Regions from separate parts of the Vogesella facilis genome, predicted to be linked through region 2. Evidence: predicted binding sites of a transcription regulator. Region 2 holds the regulator's gene; the other holds the start of a gene.
What was found. Region 2 encodes FNR, which switches genes on or off when oxygen is low (the NO sensors DNR and NnrR bind a similar motif). Its sites were predicted from a motif close to TTGATNNNNATCAA; they were not measured.
Positions count from the first base shown of each region.

Region 1: a site for FNR is predicted at 3,494-3,507, ahead of ACFOLG_RS17670 (M61 family metallopeptidase). Genes of this name have one in related genera too.

Region 1 covers NZ_JBHRXN010000036.1:482,655-489,676, forward strand. The annotation lists gene pepN (aminopeptidase N) at 1-1,536, opposite strand, end outside; gene ACFOLG_RS17670 (M61 family metallopeptidase) at 1,636-3,417, opposite strand; gene ccoN (cytochrome-c oxidase, cbb3-type subunit I) at 3,848-5,272, shown strand; gene ccoO (cytochrome-c oxidase, cbb3-type subunit II) at 5,291-5,905, shown strand; gene ACFOLG_RS17685 (cbb3-type cytochrome oxidase subunit 3) at 5,909-6,088, shown strand; gene ccoP (cytochrome-c oxidase, cbb3-type subunit III) at 6,092-7,006, shown strand.
Region 2 covers NZ_JBHRXN010000001.1:130,574-137,595, forward strand. The annotation lists gene hemN (oxygen-independent coproporphyrinogen III oxidase) at 1-1,140, opposite strand, end outside; gene fnr (fumarate/nitrate reduction transcriptional regulator Fnr) at 1,252-1,998, shown strand; gene ACFOLG_RS00685 (flavodoxin family protein) at 2,054-2,509, opposite strand; gene ACFOLG_RS00690 (DUF1853 family protein) at 2,514-3,425, opposite strand; gene ACFOLG_RS00695 (RNA methyltransferase) at 3,422-4,198, opposite strand; gene ACFOLG_RS00700 (inositol monophosphatase family protein) at 4,343-5,131, shown strand; gene ACFOLG_RS00705 (DUF3149 domain-containing protein) at 5,310-5,444, opposite strand; gene ACFOLG_RS00710 (cytochrome d ubiquinol oxidase subunit II) at 5,654-6,664, opposite strand; gene ACFOLG_RS00715 (cytochrome ubiquinol oxidase subunit I) at 6,661-7,022, opposite strand, start outside.

The sequences.
Region 1 (7,022 bases), on a different contig from region 2:
CGGCGCCTCTTCGCCCTGCAGTTGCAGCGGCAGGTCATTGCCGTCCGCGCCGATCAGGCCGACGGCAAACGGGATGTGCAACGGCTGCTTGTCGCTCTGCCCCGGCGTGGCCGGGCAGCTTTGCTGCACGTGCAGGGTGTAGCTGCGCGCGTCCTCGTCGTATTCGCCGCTGACGGTCAGCAGCGGGGTACCGGCCTGGCTGTACCACAGCGCGAACTGCGACAGGTCGACATCGTTGGCATCGGCCATGGCGGCACGGAAATCGTCGCAGGTCACCGCCTGGCCATCGTGGCGCTTGAAGTACAGCTGCATGCCCTGCTGGAAGCCTGTCTCGCCGAGCAGGGTGTGGTACATGCGCACCACTTCGGCGCCCTTTTCATACACCGTCATGGTGTAGAAGTTGTTCATCTCGATGTAGCTGTCCGGGCGGATCGGGTGCGCGGTCGGGCCGGCATCCTCTGGGAACTGCAGCTGACGCAGGTTCTTCACGTCCTGGATGCGCTTCACCGCGCGGCTGTCCAGGTCGGAGCTGAACTCCTGGTCGCGGAACACGGTGAGGCCTTCCTTCAGCGACAGCTGGAACCAGTCGCGGCAGGTGACGCGGTTGCCGGTCCAGTTGTGGAAGTATTCATGGCCGATGATGGCCTCCACGCGCTGGAAGTCGGCGTCGGTGGAGGTGTCCTGTCGCGCCAGCACCGCCGAGGTGTTGAAGATGTTGAGGCCCTTGTTCTCCATCGCCCCCATGTTGAAGTCGCCCACCGCCACGATCATGTAGATGTCGAGGTCGTATTCCAGGCCGAAGCGCTCCTCGTCCCACTGCATCGAGCGCTTCACCGCGCCCATGGCGAACGCCACCTTGTCCTGGTCGGCCGGCACGGTCCAGATTTCCAGCAGCACATTGCGGCCGCTGCGGGTGGTGTAACTGTCGCGCAGCGCGGACAGCTTGCCGGCCACCAGCGCGAACAGGTAGGACGGCTTCTTGTACGGATCCACCCACTTCACCCAGTGGCGCTTGCGGTCCAGCATGCCCTCGCCCACCTTGTTGCCGTTGGACAGCAGCACCGGGTACTTGGCCTTGTCGGCGATGATGGTGGTGGTGAACTTGGCCATCACGTCCGGACGGTCCGGATAGAAGGTGATCTTGCGGAAGCCTTCCGGCTCGCACTGGGTGTAGAGGTTGCTGCCGCCGGAGGCGTACAGCCCCATCAGGCTGGTGTTGGCCACCGGGTCGATCTCGGTTTCCACGTCCAGGATGAAGCTGTCCGGCACATTGGCGATGCTCAGCACCTCGGCGCTCAGCGTGTAGGCGTCTGCGGCCAACTTGTCGCCGTCCAGCGTCACGCTGGCCAGCCGCGCGCTGCCATCCAGCTGCAGCACGCCCGCCGCCGTGGCGGCCGGGTTGCGGCGCATCACCATGCGCGAGTGCACGCGGGTAAGGGTGTCGTCGATGATGTCGAAAGTCAGGTCCACCTTGTCCACCAGGTAGGCGGGTGGCTGGTAGTCGCTGCGGTATTTGATCTGCGGTTGTTGGCTCATCTACTTCAATCCTGCAAAGGGTAGGACGGGTCGTCGGGTGCCCGCCTTTATCGTTGTGACGCTGACGCGTCCCCGGTCATGTTCTGTGTCGCGCGCTGCTCAGCCCTTGATCCAGGCGCCGCCGTCTGCCGCCAGACGCAGGCGGCAGGTATCGGCTGGCGCGCCCTGCAGCACGACGCGGAAGCTCAGCAGCTCGTCGCGGCGGAAGGCGTGCAGCTTCAGCTTGTCGCCGACGCGGTAACGGCGCAGCGCCTTGTCGAGGTCATTCAGCTTCAGGCCGTCCACGGCGATCAGCACGTCGCCGCCGGCCAGTCCGGCCGCCTGCGCGGCGCCGCCGTCCAGCACCGACACCAGCTTGACGCCTTGCGCATCGGCACCGGTCTTCACCCCCAAGGTTGGCCGCGCGGTGGGCGCCACGATCTCGGCCACTACACTGCCGCCATCGGCGGCGCCGTCGGCCGGCACCAGTTGCATCTCGACACCCTGGCCGGCCAGCAGTTCCGCCAGCGGCAGTTCGCGGGTGGAGCGGATCGCCAGGTCGAAGAACTTGCCGAGCTTGAGGCCGGTAACCTGCTCGGCCACGCGCTCCCATTCATCCTCGGCCAGACCGCGGCCGTCGGCCAGCCATTGCTGCCACAACGCCTGCATCACCGTGTCCAGGCTCTTGCCGCCAGCCGTGTGCTGGCGGATGTGCAAGTCCAGCGCCAAAGCCGCCAGTGAGCCCTTGGTATAGTAGCTGACGATGCTGTTGGGGCTGTTCTCGTCCTGGCGGTAGTACTTGGTCCAGGCATCGAAGCTGGAGTCGGCCAGCGTCTGCTTGCTGCGGCCGTTGCCGCGCGCCACGCCGGTGATGGTCTTGGCCAGCAGCCCCAGGTAGCGCTGCGCGTCGATCAGCCCGCAGCGCACCAGCGCCAGGTCGTCGTAATAGGAGGTGATGCCCTCGAACGCCCACAGCAGCGTGGTGTGGCCTTCGCGGTTCAGGTCGTAGGGGGTGAACGCCGCCGGCTTCATGCGCTTGACGTTCCAGGTGTGGAAATACTCGTGGCTGATCAGCCCCAGCAGCTTGAGGTAGCCGTCGCCGATGCCGTCCTCTCCCGGCTGCGGCAGGTCGTCGCGGCTGGCCACCAGCGCGGTGGAGGCGCGATGCTCCAGCCCGCCGTAGATGTCGCCACCGGCGAACAGCATGAACACGTAGCGCTCGAACGGCGCCGGCTCGCCGAAGAAGCGGATCTGCCATTCGCAGATGCGCTTGGTGTCTGCGGCCAACCTTTTCAGGTCTGCCTTGTATTTGCCGGAGACGACGAATTCATGCGGCACGCCGCAGGCCTTGAAGCTGACGCGCTGGAACTCGCCCAGTTCCACCGGGTGGTCGATCAGCTCGTCGTAGTTGGCCGCACGGTAGCGGCCGAAGCCGGATTTCTTGGTGTCCAGCGCCGGCAGGCTGGTGGCCACCTGCCACTTGGCCTGCGCCTTGTCCTGCGGCGGCAGGATTTCCACCTCGCACGGCTCGTGCTCGCAGCCGTCGGCCTGCAGGAACACGCTGGTGCCGTTATAGAAGCCGCGCTCGGCATCGAGGTAGGCGCCGCGTACTGACAGATCGAAGGCGTACACGGTGTAATGCACGCTCAGCGCCCCCGTCACCGGCGCCGCCTGCCAGCTGTGCTTGTCGAGCTTGGCAAGCGCCACCGCCTGGTTGCCGCATTCGGCGCGGATGGCCACGATGTGGCGCGCGAACTCGCGGATCATGTAGCTGCCGGGAATCCACGCCGGCAGCCGCAGTACCTGCCCCGCTGCCGCCGGTTGCGCCACGGTGAGCGTGACTTCGAACAGGTGGGCCTCGGGTGCGACGGGACGAATGCGATAGCTGACAGCGGTAGACATGATGGCAGTCCGGAGGGAAACGGAAGAAGCGCGAATTCTAGCACCAGCCACCCTGTGCTGCGCCTGACCTTACGGCTTGATATGCGTCAATAGCGAAGCAAGCGATGACAATATAATCGCCTGCATGTCAATGGCGGGAATGGGTCTGCAGACGGTGCGATTCGCGCAATTTGCGACCATCCGGTTCTCTATCGACTAGGAGCGCATGCCCGAATTGATTTAGAATCGCCTGTTGAACAACTGGGGATCGAGCGCGTTTTCCGCGGAGATTGCCTGGCTTTTCGCAGTGCACTGCACTGCCGGCCAGCACCGCAAACCAGGCCTCGGTTCCTGCGACTTGCCGGGCCTCCTGCACTACATGGGGGTACGCATCCGGACTTCAAGTCACCGGTTTCACACGTTCTAGTTCGCAACCTTGGAGAAAACCCTAATGGATACGCAATCCACTTATAACTATAAGGTGGTGCGCCAGTTTTCGATAATGACCGTAGTCTGGGGCATTGTCGGCATGCTGGTCGGCGTGATTATTGCGGCCCAGCTGGTGTGGCCGGAGCTCAATTTTGGGCCCTGGTTCCACTACGGTCGTCTGCGTCCGCTGCACACCAACGCCGTGATCTTCGCGTTCGGCGGTTCCGCGCTGTTTGCCACTTCGTACTACGTGGTGCAGCGTACCTGTCATGTCCGCCTGCTGTCCGACAAGCTGGCGGCATTCACTTTCTGGGGTTGGCAACTGGTCATCGTGCTAGCCGCCATCACCCTGCCGCTGGGCCTGACCTCCGGCAAGGAGTACGCCGAACTGGAATGGCCGATCGACATTCTGATCACCGTGGTATGGGTTGCCTACGCCATCGTGTTCTTCGGCACCATCGCCATCCGCAAGGTTAAGCACATCTACGTGGCCAACTGGTTCTACGGCGCCTTCATCCTGGCCGTGGCCCTGCTGCACATCGTCAACAGCCTGGAAGTACCGGTTTCCATGTGGAAATCCTACTCGGTATACGCCGGTGCCGTGGATGCCATGGTGCAATGGTGGTACGGCCACAACGCAGTGGGCTTCTTCCTGACCGCGGCCTTCCTGGGCATGATGTACTACTTCGTACCGAAGCAGGCCGGCCGTCCGGTGTACTCCTACCGCCTGTCCGTGGTGCACTTCTGGGCGCTGATCTTCACCTATATGTGGGCCGGCCCGCACCACCTGCACTACACCGCCCTGCCGGACTGGACCCAGTCGCTGGGCATGGCCTTCTCGCTGGTACTGCTGGCACCGTCCTGGGGCGGCATGATCAACGGCATCATGACCCTGTCCGGCGCCTGGCATAAGCTGCGCACCGACCCGGTGCTGAAGTTCCTGGTGGTATCGCTGTCCTTCTACGGCATGTCCACCTTCGAAGGCCCAATGATGTCGATCAAGACCGTCAACGCGCTGTCGCACTACACCGACTGGACCGTCGGCCACGTGCACTCCGGCGCACTGGGCTGGGTTGCCTTCATCTCCATCGGTTCCATGTACTACCTGCTGCCGCGCCTGTTCGGCCGTGACGGCATGCACAGCGTGAAGCTGATCGAAGCGCACTTCTGGCTGGCTACCATCGGCGTAGTGCTGTACATCGCCTCGCTGTGGATCGCCGGTGTGATGCAGGGCCTGATGTGGCGCGCGCTGAACGCGGACGGCACCCTGACCTACGCCTTCGTGGAAGCAGTGAAAGCCTCCTACCCGTACCTGTTCGTACGCTTCCTGGGCGGTGTGCTGTTCCTGTCCGGCATGCTGCTCATGGCTTACAACACCTTCCGCACCGTCGCTGCCGGCCGTGCCGTTGATGCCAAGATCCCGGCCGTTGCCGCTCACGCGCACTAAGGGACCAAGGGAAACATCATGGAAAAAATCCAGAAACTGATCGAAGAAAACGTAGCGTATCTGATCGTGCTGACCCTGCTGGTAATCAGCGTGGCTGCCCTGGTCGAGATCGTACCGCTGATGTTCCAGAAGTCGACCACCGAGCCAGTTGCCGGCGTGAAGCCGTACAACGCGCTGCAACTGACCGGTCGCGACATCTACATCCGCGAAGGCTGCTACACCTGCCACTCGCAGATGATCCGTCCGTTCCGCGCCGAAACCGAGCGCTATGGCCACTACTCGGTAGCTGGTGAGTCGGTATACGACCACCCGTTCCAGTGGGGCTCCAAGCGTACCGGTCCGGACCTGGCCCGTGTCGGCGGCCGCTATTCCGACGAATGGCACCGTGTACACCTGACCAACCCACGCGACGTGGTGCCGGAGTCCAACATGCCGGCATTCCCGTGGCTGGCGCGTAACCTGGCCGACGCCGAAGGCGTTGCCGCCAAGATGACCGCGCTGCGCAAGGTTGGCGTACCGTACAGCGACAAGGAAATTGCCGAAGGCCAGGCCATGGTGGAAGGCAAGTCCGAGCTGGATGCACTGGTCGCCTACCTGCAGGGCCTGGGCCTTGCGCTGAAGAACGCGCGCTGAGCCATGGACTGGACCAATCTGGCACGTATCCTGTTCACGGTGTTCTGCTTTACCGTGTTCACCGTGATCGCGATAGGTGCCTTCGGCAAAAAATCCAAGAAGCGTTATGACGAAGCGGCCAAGCTGGTGCTGGATGAAGATGACCAGCTGCCGCACAACTCGAACGCTTCCAACGGAGCCTGAGTAATGAGTGATTTCGTAAGTGACTTCTGGGGCGTATATATCGCCGTCGTGGTAATCGTGGGCTTCGTAGGCCTCGCCTACCTGCTGTTCACGCAGTCGAAAACCACGGTCAAGAAAGGTGAGCAGGTTGAAATTACCGGCCACGTCTGGGATGACGATCTGGCCGAGTACAACAACCCGCTGCCGCGCTGGTGGATGTTGATGTTCTACATCACGCTGGTGTTTGGTGCCGTTTACCTGACCCTGTACCCGGGTCTGGGTACCTGGAAAGGCCTGCGTGGCTGGACTTCCGTCGGTCAGTACACCGAAGAGAAGGCCCAGGCGGAAGCCAAGTACCAACCGCTGTACGACAAGTTCCTGAAACAGGATGTCAAGGCTGTGGCTGCCGACCCGGAAGCCCAGGCCATGGGCAAGCGCCTGTTCCAGACCTACTGCGTACAGTGCCACGGCTCCGATGCACGCGGTGCCAAGGGCTTCCCGAACCTGACCGACAACGACTGGCTGTACGGTGGTACGCCGGAAATCATCAAGACCACCATCAGCGGCGGTCGCCACGGCCAGATGCCGGCCTTCGGCGCGGCTTTCGGTGAGGACAAGGTAAAGGATGCGGCCAACTACGTAATGTCGCTGTCCGGCAAGAAGCATGACGCAGAACGCGCGGCGCGTGGCAAGGAAACCTTTGCCGCCATCTGCTCGGCCTGCCACGGTGCTGACGGCAAGGGCAATCAGGCTGTCGGCGCGCCGAACCTGAGCGACAACGTATGGCTGTATGGCGGTACCGAGAAGACCATCATCGAAACCATCACCAACGGCCGCAACAACCAGATGCCGGCCTGGAAAGACTTCCTGGGTGACGGCAAGGTACACCTGCTGACCTCTTACGTTTATGGCCTGTCCCATAACGGCAAAGCTCAGTAATTGATACCGCTCAATA
Region 2 (7,022 bases):
CAGGATGTCGTCCTGGGTCAGCGTCATGCCGCGCAGCACCGGCAGGTGGCCGGCATCCAGCGCCGCGTAGTAGGCGTCGATATCCTTCTCGTTCTGCGAATAACAGGGACCGACCTTGCCGATCGACGACACCCCCAGGCCGATCATGTCGCAGTCGGCGTGGGTGGAGTAGCCCTGGAAGTTGCGCTGCAAGCGGCCCTGCTGCAGCGCGCGGGTCAGCTCGTCGTCCGGCTTGGCGAAGTGGTCCATGCCGATGAACACATAGCCGGCGTCGGCCAGCTGCTGCACCGAATTCTGCAGGATGTCCAGCTTGTGCGCGGCACTGGGCAGGTCAGCCTCGTTGATGCGTCGCTGCGGCATGAACACGCTGGGGAGGTGCGCGTAGTTGTACAGCGCGATGCGGTCCGGGTTCATCGCCACCACCTTGTCCACCGTGCGGCGCACCGAGTCGGCGTTCTGCAGCGGCAGGCCGTAGATCAGGTCGACGCTCACCGACTTGAAGCCGGCCTCGCGCGCGGCGCTGATCACGGTGAGGGTCTCCTCCTCGCTCTGGATACGGTTCACCGCCTGCTGTACCGCCGGGTCGAAGTCCTGGATGCCCACGCTCATGCGGTTAAAGCCCAGCCGGCCCAGGTGCAGCACGGTGTCGCGGCCAACCTTGCGCGGGTCGATCTCGATGGAAAACTCGCCATCCGGCAGCAGCTCGAAATGCTGGTTGATGGCAGCCATCACCCGGCTGAGCTGCTCGTCGGACAGGAAGGTCGGCGTGCCGCCGCCAAAATGCAGCTGGATCACCTTCTCGCGGTAGCCGAGGCGGCCGGCCACCAGGGCGATTTCTTTTTCCAGGTAGTCCAAGTATTGGTCGGCGCGGCTCTTGTCCTTGGTGATGATCTTGTTGCAGCCGCAGTAGTAGCAGATGGTGTTACAGAACGGCACGTGCACATACAGCGAGATCGGCCGATGGCTGGCACCGATGGCATGCTGCTGCAGCCAGTGTTCGTAATCCTTGACCCCAAAGCCGCCGTGAAAGCGGTCGGCAGTGGGGTAGGAAGTGTAGCGCGGGCCGGAACCTTCCAGTTTTTCGATCAGCTCGCGATCGAAAACACATTGGGTCGGCATAAAGGGGGCGGTGGGTGTCATAATTTTCTGGCTTGGAAAACTGGTGGTGGGCTGGTAAATTTGCGCTAATTGACACTTGCCACGCTTTGACGCGTGTCAAGCAAGCCTCTAGCCTTGCGAAAACCGGAACCCATGACCGAGCAAACCCCCTCCCTGCACACACTGAAAGTGTCGTGCTCCAACTGTAGTTTGCGCGAACTCTGCTTGCCAGTCGGCCTGAACCGGGAAGAAATGGCCCAGCTCGATGCGGTGATCCGCCAGAGCCGCCGCCTGAAGCGTGGCGAATACCTGTTCCGCTCCGGCGAAGGCTTCCGCTCGCTGTACGCGGTGCGTACCGGCTTCTTCAAGACCTGCGTTTCCAGCCAGGACGGCCGCGAGCAGGTGACCGGCTTCCAGATGTCCGGCGAGCTGATGGGACTGGACGGCATCTCCGCCAGCCAGCACGGCTGCGACGCCATCGCGCTGGAAGACAGCGAGGTGTGCGAGCTGCCGTTCAACCGCATGGAAACCCTGGGCCGCGACATCCCCAGCCTGCAGCACCATTTCTTCCGCCTGATGAGCCGCGAGATCGTGCGCGACCAGTCGGTGATGCTGCTGCTGGGTAATATGAAGGCGGAGGAGCGGCTGGCCGCCTTCCTGCTCAACCTGTCGCAACGGCTGGCCGCGCGCGGCTTTGCCGCCAACGATTTCATCCTGCGCATGAGCCGCGAGGAAATCGGCAGCTTCCTCGGCCTGAAACTGGAAACCGTCAGCCGTACGCTGTCCAAGTTCCAGCAGCAAAGCTGGCTGAAGGTGGACCACAAGCATATCCAGATGCTGCAGCCGGAAGAGCTGAAGGCGCTGGTGGCCGGCTGCTCGCAAGCCAACAGCCTGCGCTAAGCCAGCTCCACCACCACGCCCCGCCCTGCGGGGCGTTTTGCATGCCAGTCCGGTGCTAGATGGCGCCGATCGACAGCGCCGCCGCCAGCGTGGCGCCCAGTTCCGCCGCGGCGGCCAACGCCGCCTCCGTCACCTCGCCCTTTACCAGCAGCGGCGGCAGCGCCTCGTGCAGCGGGTAGCCGCTGGCGATGCGGCGGATGGCAGTCAGCGCGCCCTGGCCGTCGTTGCCGGCGCTGATGATCAGCGCGTACGGCAGACCCGCCACCTTGCCCTGCGCCGGGTAGAAGGTGCGGTCGAGAAAATCCTTCAGCGCGCCGGCCATGTAGCCGAAATTCTCCGGCGTGGCCAGCACCAGCGCGTGGCAGGCCAGCAGCTCGTCGATGCCGGCCTGCAGTGCCGGCAGCACCCGCACCGCCACATTGTCCTCGCCGCCGGCGGCGCCCGCCGCGGCCATCACCAGTGCCCGGGTATGGCCGCTCTGGCTGGCGTAGACGAACAGCAGGGTCTTCATGGGGCTACGATGCAGCCAGCTTGCGTTGCAGCTCGGCCAGCATGCCGGGCCGCGGCCAGTCGTCGCGCACCACGAAGCCGCGCGCGATCTCATGCCAGTCGCCGTCGGCCGCCGGCACCAGCTCGGCCACCAGCCGCGCGCCGTCGGCCACCGCCAGCTCGGCCTGCAGCTGCGCCAGGCTCAGCACCGACTCGACGGCAGCGCGCGCCGGCGCCAGCCAGCTCAGCCGCGGCAGGATCAGCCAGCGGCTGTCGGCGGCATGCTGCGGCCAACATTCGGACAGCCGCCGCCACCAGCCGCAGCAGGCATCCGGGTTGCAAGGAAATTGCGGCCGCGGCGCGCCGGGGTAGAACAGCCAGCCGGACAGCCGGCTGTAGGCCGGGCAGCCGGCAAAGCCGGCCGGCAGCTGCGCTGCCGGGTGGCAACCCAGCGCCAGCTGGCTGGCCAGCTTGCGGTATTTCAGCGGCCAAGCATCGCGCAGGCTGGGGCCGACCAGCTCGCCGCCGGCGGCATCCAGCTGCAGGTAGAACTTGCTGGCCGCCTCCAGGTGCAGCGGCTGGCCGTCGATACGCAGCAGGTAGTCGAATTCGCCTATGCTGCGGCCGTGCTCGGCCAGCGGCAGGTTGGCCGCCACGCAGTCGATATGCGGCGCCAGCTCGAACCAGAATTCGAGCAGCGACTCGGCATACACCCCCAGCCGCCGCGTCGGCCGCGCCACCAGCCAGGCCAGCAAGGGCTGCGGCGCGGCATCCAGCGCCAGCAGTTGCGGCCAACCTTGCGGCCCCAGCAGCCGCGCGCTGTCGATCTCGGCACCGCTGTGCCACGGCGCCGGGCAGGTAAGCAGAAAAGCCAGATCGCGCACCGGCGGGCAGCGTAGCGCGCTGAGGCCCTCGGCCAGCCGGTGGCGGTAGTTCATGATGCGCTGTCGTCTGAATCTGCGCCCTGCGCCTTGCCGGCAAGGCGCTGCGCCTGCTTGTAGAAACCGCGCAGGATATCGATCTCCTCGCGCAGCAGGCCGGCGCGATGGAACATGGTGCGCAGGCGGCGGATCATGCGTTCGCTGTTGCGGCGGCGGTAGTAGCCGATGTCTTCCAGCGTGGCGTTCAGGTGATCCACCATGCCGTCCACCTCGCCCTGGGTGGCGCTGACGCCGTCCGGTTTCAGGTAGTCGACGCTGACGCCGGTATGGCTGAACAGCTCGTAGGTCATCACCTGCACCGCCATCGCCAGGTTGAGCGAGAAGTAGTCCGGGTTGCCCGGCACGGTCACCAGCCGGTTGCACTGCTCCACTTCCTCGATCGACAGGCCGAAGGTCTCGTTGCCGAATACCAGCGCCACCTGCTCACCGTCGCGCGCGCGCGCGATCAATTCCGGCGCGGTTTCGCGCGGGGTGGACAGCGGCGTGCTGAGCTCGCGGCGGCGGCTGGTCAGCGCGCAGGCCACGGTGACGTCGGCCAGCGCCTCCGCCAGCGTCGGCACCACGGTGGCGGTCTGCAGCAGGTCCACCGCGCCGGAGGCCAGCGTGTCGGCCTCGTCGGACGGGAACACCTTGGGCGCCACCAGGTACAGCCGGGTGAGGCCCATGGTCTTCATCGCCCGCGCCGCCGAACCGATATTGCCCGGGTGGTTGGGACGAGCCAGCACGACGCGAATGTTCTTCAAAAAATCAGGTACTTGGGGTTTATTCATCGGGTGATTTTGCGTAGAATCGCGGGTTTTCCGAAACGTCCGTCGCTGCGACGGGGTTTTGTCGCTCCTTAACCCAGACAAGTTTACGGCAGGCGTCGCCCGACAGCGGGACGACGATTGCCCATTTCTATTGTGAGGCCGTCAATGCATCCTATGCTCAATGTCGCGGTAAAAGCCGCTCGCCGCGCCGCCAATGTGATCCAGCGCGCATCGCTGAACCTGGATTCCATTCGCGTCGAAAACAAAAAGCACAACGATTTCGTATCCGAAGTCGACCGTGCCGCCGAACAGGCGATCATTGATGTCATTCTGGAAGCGTATCCGAAGCACGGGATTCTAGCAGAAGAGTCCGGTGCCTCCGGCCTCGGCGCCGCCGAATACGAGTGGATCATCGATCCGCTGGACGGCACCACCAACTTCATTCACGGCCATCAGCAGTACTGCGTGTCCATCGCGCTGGCGCACAAGGGCCAGATCCAGCAGGGTGTGGTGTACGACCCGAACCGCAACGATCTGTTCACCGCCAGCCGCGGCGTGGGCTCGTTCCTCAACGACCGCCGCATCCGCGTGTCCAAGCGCATCAACATGAACGAATGCCTGATCTCCACCGGTTTCCCGGTAGTGGACCAGAGCATGCTGGACCTGCACCTGGACATCCTGAAAGACGTGCTGAAGAAAACCGCCGGCGCCCGCCGCGAAGGCTCCGCCGCGCTGGACCTGTGCAACGTGGCCTGCGGCCGCGTGGACGGTTTCTTCGAGTTCAACCTCAAGCCGTGGGACATCGCGGCCGGCAGCCTGATCGTGCAGGAAGCCGGTGGCATGGTCACCGACTTCCACGGCGAACAGACCTGGTTCGAAAGCGGCGACATCGTGGCCGCGCCGCCGAAAGTACTGGGCCAGCTGCTGCCTATCATCGCGCAGCACGTGAAGTAAGCAGTAGCCGGATGAGACAAAGCCCCCGCGCACGCACCGTGCCGGGGGCTTTGTCTTGAGCATGCAAACTTGGCCGCATGGCGGCAGTGCGGGCAAAAAAAGAGGGGTACGGCCCACCACCGTACCCCCAAACACACACACATCAAGAGGATCTTGCCGGCATCGGCTGCCGGTAGCCTTACTGCTCGTCGCGGGAATTCGCTTTCTTGATGAAGTAGCTGATGCATACCCCCACGATGACCGTCGTTACGGAAATAACGATAATGCTCAGACGACCCACATCATCCGATAGCAGCTGTTTCCACAGTTCCACGATGCTCTCCTTCCGGCTAGCCGGCATTCAATCTGGATGAAGCGATCATACCCCTGCATCCATGAGGGGCTTTGATGCAAGTCAAGCAGCGCTGACGCTGGTAACGGTTTGTATCTCGCAGTGCACAACTGGCGCACGGCCATGCGGCGGCAGACGTGAAAAAGGGCAGGATTTCTCCTGCCCTTTTGTGTTGGCGCAATGTTGTCACATCAGGAATAGCTTAGCCCGCGCGCCTTGCCCCAGAACACGCGGTAGGCGAACACGGTGTAGCCGATGATGGCCGGCAGCACCACCGCGGCGCCGATCAGGATCACCCACAGCGCCTCCGCGTCGCTGGCCGCCTGCCAGATGTCCAGCCGGCCGATGACGATCTCCGGAAACACGCTGTAGGCCAGCCCCCAGAACGACAGCAGCACGATGCCCACGCTGGCGGCGAATGGCAGCCAGCAGAAGCTGTCGCGCCCCGCCGCCTGCCGTGCGGCCAACCTGGGCAGGCTGAACGCCAGCAGCACGAACAGCGCCAGGCTCACCAGCGGCAGCGGCAACAGCAGCAGGAAATCCGGCAGCAGGAACCACTTGGCGGCGATGCGGCTGCTGGCCAGCGGCGTGGCAATCGACACCAACAGCACCGCCAGCGCGGTGCCCAGCAGCGCGCGCTGCGCCCAGCGGACAGCACGCTGCTGCAGCTCGCCCTCGGTTTTCATGATCAGCCAGCCGGCCCCCAGCAGCACATAGCCGGCGGCCAGCCCCACGCCGGCCAGCAAGGCAAAACCCCAGGCGGCGGCGCCGGGCGCAAAGCCGGTAAGGTAGCGCCCCAGCATCACCCCCTGGCTCAATGCGGCCAACAGCGAGCCGGCGGCGAAGGCGGCGTTCCACGCCGGCTGGTGGTGCGCCTGCGCCTTGACGCGGAAATCGAAGGCCACGCCGCGCAGGATCAGCCCCAGCAGCATCGCCGCCACCGGCAGGTACAGCTCGCCGAGGATGATGCCGTGCGCCATGGGGAAGGCCACCAGCAGCAAGCCGACGCCCAGCACCAGCCAGGTTTCGTTGGCATCCCAGAACGGGCCGATGCTGGCGATCATGGTGTCGCGCTGGCTGTCGCTGCCCAGCGGCAGCAGTATGCCCACGCCCAGGTCGTAGCCGTCCAGGATCACGTAGGCGAGCAGCGAGATCGCCATCAGGCCGGCAAAGATCACCGGCAATACCAGTTCCGCAGTCATGCCGATACTCCTTCAAGGTTGGCCGCAGCCGGCTGGCCGGCCTTGCGCGCCAGGTAGAACACCACCGACACATAGCTCGCCAGCAGCACCGCATACAGCGCCAGATACATCAGCAGCGTGGACAGGATCATGCCGCCGCCCACCGTCGAGGCTGCCTCCGCGGTGCGCAGGATGCCGGTCACCAGCCACGGCTGGCGGCCGATTTCGGTGACGTACCAGCCGGCCAGGGTGGCCACCCAGCCGGAGAAGGTCATCGCCACCAGCAGCCGCGCCAGCCACGGTGCCGGCTCGCCGCGGCGGCGCAGCTGCCACAGCGCCAGCCAGCTGGACAGCAGCATCAGCCCGCCCACCGCCACCA